Regions from separate parts of the Limnobacter sp. UBA3528 genome, predicted to be linked through region 2. Evidence: predicted binding sites of a transcription regulator. Region 2 holds the regulator's gene; the other holds the start of a gene.
What was found. Region 2 encodes FliA, which starts transcription of late flagellar genes. Its sites were predicted from a motif close to CTAAAGTTTNNNNNNNNNNNGCCGNTA; they were not measured.

Region 1 (2,473 bases), on a different contig from region 2:
CCGAAGCAACCTTCCGTTTGGGCATTTCCGACGAAGTGGCTGAGTTGATTGATCAGCTGACCACCGCGCAAGTGCTGCGTATTGCCTCAAGCAATATGTTGATGTGCCGTTTCCGTTTCGACGACGAAGTGGTTTGGAATTTGCTGACCAGTCACACCAAAGACCGCAGTGTTTCCGGCATGCACGCAGCAATCATCATGTCTGGCAAGGCAGTGAACGCTGCTGCCTGATTAACGACACGGTAATTATTCAGGATGTAACAACAAAAACTCAGGCATCCAACATTGACATCAGACAGGGGTCAAAAAAATCATGGCTAAAGTTAAATCAATTATCGACGAAGCAGCACAAATTCAATTGGCCACTCAGCTGATTCGTCTGGATGCGCGTTTGCAGGTTCTCGAGTCCGAAACACAGTTGTCTCGTGAACGTTTGTTGAAGCTGTACAAAGAACTCAAACACAAGTCGCCCCCCAAAGGCATGCTGCCATTTTCAACCGACTGGTTCATGACCTGGCAGCCCAATATTCATTCCTCGCTGTTTATCAATATTTATCAAACATTGATTAAAAACACCGACATTGAAGACATTGACGCCATCATCAAAGCCTACAGAATGTATCTTGAGCAAATTACCCAGTTGGGTTTGCCCGAAGTGCTGTCGCTGACTCGCGCATGGCGCCTGGTGAAGTTTTTTGATGCAGGCATGTTGACCACCACGGAGTGCAAAGACTGCGAAGGCCGTTTTGTGGTGCACACCTATGAATTGGTGAATGAGTACGTATGCGGCCTGTGCCACATGCCCTCTCGTGCGGGTAAAACCCGTCAGTCGGCAGCAGACCGATTCTTCAACGAAGAAGCCAGTATCGAAGCTTAAGTATTCAGTTTGCAAAGCCCAGGGAGAAGGGCTTTCCGTTTACCCCCGCTGCACCAAAAGGTCCGGTTGCATCCTCCCACCCTCTGTCTCTTCCGGGTCTGCAGTGGGGGTTTCTCCTCTCTCGAATGACCAGCCATTGTTGCTGGTCATTTTTATTGAACCCCCCTCAAAAATGGCTATCACCAAGGATTGTGAAATCCTGGCCATGCCTTGAAATCACCCAGAAAAGCCACTTTATTCGGACAAAAGATTTTACAAATTCTGCCGACAATACCTATACAGAAAAACCATTCATCGACAGAGAACTTCAACCCATGTTAGTAGCAATCGGATTCGTGATCGTGATTTTCTCCGTGTTGGGCGGTTTCGCCTTCATGGGGGGGCACTTGGTAACGCTGTGGCAGCCAGTTGAAATTTTGATTATTGGTGGAGGCGCAATTGGCGCATTCATTGTCAGCAACACGCCCAGCATTTTGAAAGCGACAGGCAAGGCCTTGGGCGGTGCATTCAAACCCAGCGCCATCACCAAGGCTTTTTACATGTCCTTGATGGCCCTGATGTATGAAATCCTGACCAAGGTGCGCAAAGAAGGTTTGATGTCGATTGAAGGCGATGTCGAAGAGCCTGAGCAAAGCCCTTTGTTCCAGAAGTATCCCGAAGTCTTGGCCGATCACCACATTGTTGAATTCCTCACTGATTACCTTCGCTTGATGGTGAGTGGGAACCTGAACCCCATGGAAATTGAAAACCTGATGGATGGCGAGCTTGAAACTCACCATCAGGAAGCACACACCCCACAGTCGGCGGTGCAGCAAATGGCCGACGGTTTGCCTGCATTCGGTATCGTGGCCGCCGTGATGGGGGTTGTTCACGTGATGGGCTCTGTGGGGCAGGTGAGTAACGCCGAACTTGGCGTGATGATTGCCGCAGCGCTGGTGGGTACCTTTCTGGGCATTTTATTGGCCTACGGTTTTGTCGGCCCATTGGCCAGCATCATCAACCACAAAATTGCCGAGTCATCCAAGCCATTTGAGTGTGTGAAAACCACTTTGCTGGCAAGCCTGAATGGTTATTCACCTGCACTGGCTGTTGAGTTTGGCCGAAAGGTTCTGTATTCAACCGAGCGCCCAACTTTCATTGAGCTGGAAGAGCACGTGAAGAGCACCAAAGGCAAATAAAGGCAAACAAGCATCATGGCGAAGTCTGACGAAGAACGTCCAATCATCGTAGTCAAGAAGATCAAGAAAGGCGGCCATGGTCACCATGGCGGCGCCTGGAAAATTGCATACGCCGACTTCGTGACTGCCATGATGGCTTTTTTTCTCTTGATGTGGTTGCTGGGTTCCACCTCCGAGGGTGACCTGAAAGGCATCTCGGATTACTTCAATTCACCCTTGAAGGTGGCACTGGTTGGGGGTCCCGGTTCTGGTACCGCCACGAGTGTAATAGATGCGGGCGGCACTGATTTGTCACGCTCCGTGGGGCAAATCAAAAGCGGAAGCACCGACAAGGCCACCAACAGCAGTACCTCGAATGCAACGGCAGAAGCGCTCGAACGCGCAGAGTCCAAGCGCTTGCTTGAATTAAAGGGGGAAAT
Region 2 (2,473 bases):
GTACTGGAGCAGCAAGCGCGCTCCGATCGGGCAGCCGTGTTGTTTGACGGGTCTGCAGCTGGCTTGCCGCAACTGCTGCCAATCCATGCACGCACAGATCTGATTGAATTTTTCAACGGCAATCTGAACCTGGAAGATCAGGTCATCGAGCTTGCTGAATCCCAATACCTGGTGGTGGCCCGAATTGGTCTTGAGGCCCTGGCCAAAAAGCCGGCTCAATCCGTGGCCCTGCTGGGCAAGCTTCATCGCATGCCGGTGAGCTGCGACCGCTTTTATGCCACATTGCCCTACGAGGCAGTCCAACTGGCCAAAGCCTTTTCCCCACAAGACGACTGGTACTGGGTGGTGCAGCCCACCGCCCGATCGGTGACCCGTGCCTTTCAGGCCATTCGTTCTTCAAAAGGGGTAGACGAAAATATTCGCCATCGTGTTATTGTTGCGGGTGTAAGAAGCACAGATGAAGCCGATCACGTGTTCGCAAATTTGCTGGAAAGCACCTCGAGCTTTCTGGTCAATCCTCTGCAGTATGCGGGGCATTTGCCAGCCTTGCCTTCGGGCAAAGCCTTGAACCAGGTCGGTCGGGAGATGATTGCGGCAGGTCGGCGAATTGCGAAAGCCATTTGCTCTTTCGACGAACACGCACTGGCGTAATAACAAGACAGGAAGCACAGACTCCATGTACACAGCCCAGGGCACTTTAGACAAATCAAAGCAAGTGGACCAATACATCCCCTTGGTTCGCAGGTTGGCGCATCACCTGATCGCCAAGCTGCCCGCGTCTGTGCAAATCGATGATCTGATTCAAGCCGGCCTCATCGGCCTGATGGACGCCATTACCCGTTTTGAAGAAGGGCAGGGCGCCCAGTTTGAAACCTATGCCAGCCAACGAATTCGCGGCTCCATGCTCGATGAACTGCGCTCAGCCGACTGGATGCCGCGTGGCGTGCGCCAGGCACAGCGAAAAATTGAAACCGCCACCCTCAAGGCCGAACAAAAGCTTGGGCGCTCGGCCTCCGAAAAAGAAATTGCAGACGTGATGGGCGTTAGCCTGGACGAATACCAGGAAATGCTCTTTGATTCGCGTGGTGCATCACTGGTGTTTTATGACGATTACGCCGATGACGGCGATGGTGAAGGTTATCTGGATCGCCAGATTGGTGGTGACGAAGAAGCCAATCCGCTTGAAATGCTGGGCGACCAGCGTTTCCGTGAAAACCTGATTCAGGCCATTGAAGACCTTCCCGAACGTGAAAAAATGCTCATGGGGCTGTATTATGAGCAGGAGTTAAACTTCCGTGAAATCGCCGCTGTGCTGGGCGTGACTGAGTCCCGGGTGTGTCAGCTGCACACACAGGCGGTCAGTCGCCTCAAAGCCAAGCTTCGCGAACACTAAGCACACATGGCTGATCCCAAAGCCCAGGGAAAACCGAAAACTTTTGAGCAGTCTCGCACCAGGGTCAACCGCTCCCTGATACTCGTCATTCTCACTGGCGTTGGTCCCTTGGCCCTGGCCGCCTTTTACATGGCTGCCACAACCTCCGATGCCGCCAACTGGAAGTTGACCGTTCTCCTGACCTTGGCGTTGGGGGTGTTGGGCGCGTGGTTCATGGGCAACAAGCTCATGTCGGGTCTGCTTGAAATCATCCGTTCGTCCATCCAGTCTGAAAGCCAATTGCGCCGCCTCATGGAACTGTCGGGCGATTGGTATTGGCATCAGGATTCGGCCCACACCATTGTGCGAATCATCTACCGCGGCAAAGATCAAAACAGCAACGCCAAAAGCGGGTTCAAATTGCCTTTTGATGGTTTGGCCCGTTGGGACGTCGAAGGCTTGAAGTGTATTGACCCGCGCTACAACTGGGATACCTTCAAAGAACTTCTCGACAGTCACCAACCCTTTGACCGGGTTTGCTTTGAGTATTGGCCCCAAAACTCTGAGCGTGTTATTTTTGAATCCACTGGCCGGCCTTTGTACAACGCCAACGGCGATTTTGTGGGCTACATGGGTGTGTCCTCCGATTGCACACAGAAACGCTTGAATGAACAACTGCTTTCACTACAGCGTTCATTGTTGCAAGGGGTGTTACTGTCTGCACCCATTCCCGAGTTGGCAGCATCGTATGCGCGTGGTTTGAAAAACTGCCTCACCGTACATGCTGAGGTGGTACTGGGGTTTCGTGACAAATCCGAGCACAACCACTGGCGAGTGCGCGGCACTCACCCTGACTTGCGCATGCCTTTCGAGATTGGGCAGGCATTTTGGGACAAGGCTGAGCAGCTTTGCGAACCCCTGGAGGGACATGACCAGCATGGCTTGGTCTGGATCGCCAAAATGAAGCCCGAGCATTATTTTGAAGACAATTGGACCAGTGAACTTGGTATTACCACTGTGTGGTTTGCCCTGCGAAAAGCCATTGAGCCCAATCAGCCCGAGTACTGGATCATGGTGGCGCAACAAGGCGTCGACAGCACA

Region 1: motA (flagellar motor stator protein MotA) is a predicted target of FliA. The motif match lies at 1,120-1,146, and genes of this name have one in related genera.

Annotation. Positions count from the first base shown of each region.
Region 1 is NZ_DFOZ01000007.1:881-3,353, forward strand. Features, by position in the region: gene flhD (flagellar transcriptional regulator FlhD) at 1-230, shown strand, start outside; gene flhC (flagellar transcriptional regulator FlhC) at 313-876, shown strand; gene motA (flagellar motor stator protein MotA) at 1,191-2,054, shown strand; gene motB (flagellar motor protein MotB) at 2,070-2,473, shown strand, end outside.
Region 2 is NZ_DFOZ01000051.1:3,777-6,249, forward strand. Features, by position in the region: gene B4N58_RS13730 (MinD/ParA family ATP-binding protein) at 1-651, shown strand, start outside; gene B4N58_RS13735 (RNA polymerase sigma factor FliA) at 677-1,393, shown strand; gene B4N58_RS13740 (sensor histidine kinase) at 1,400-2,473, shown strand, end outside.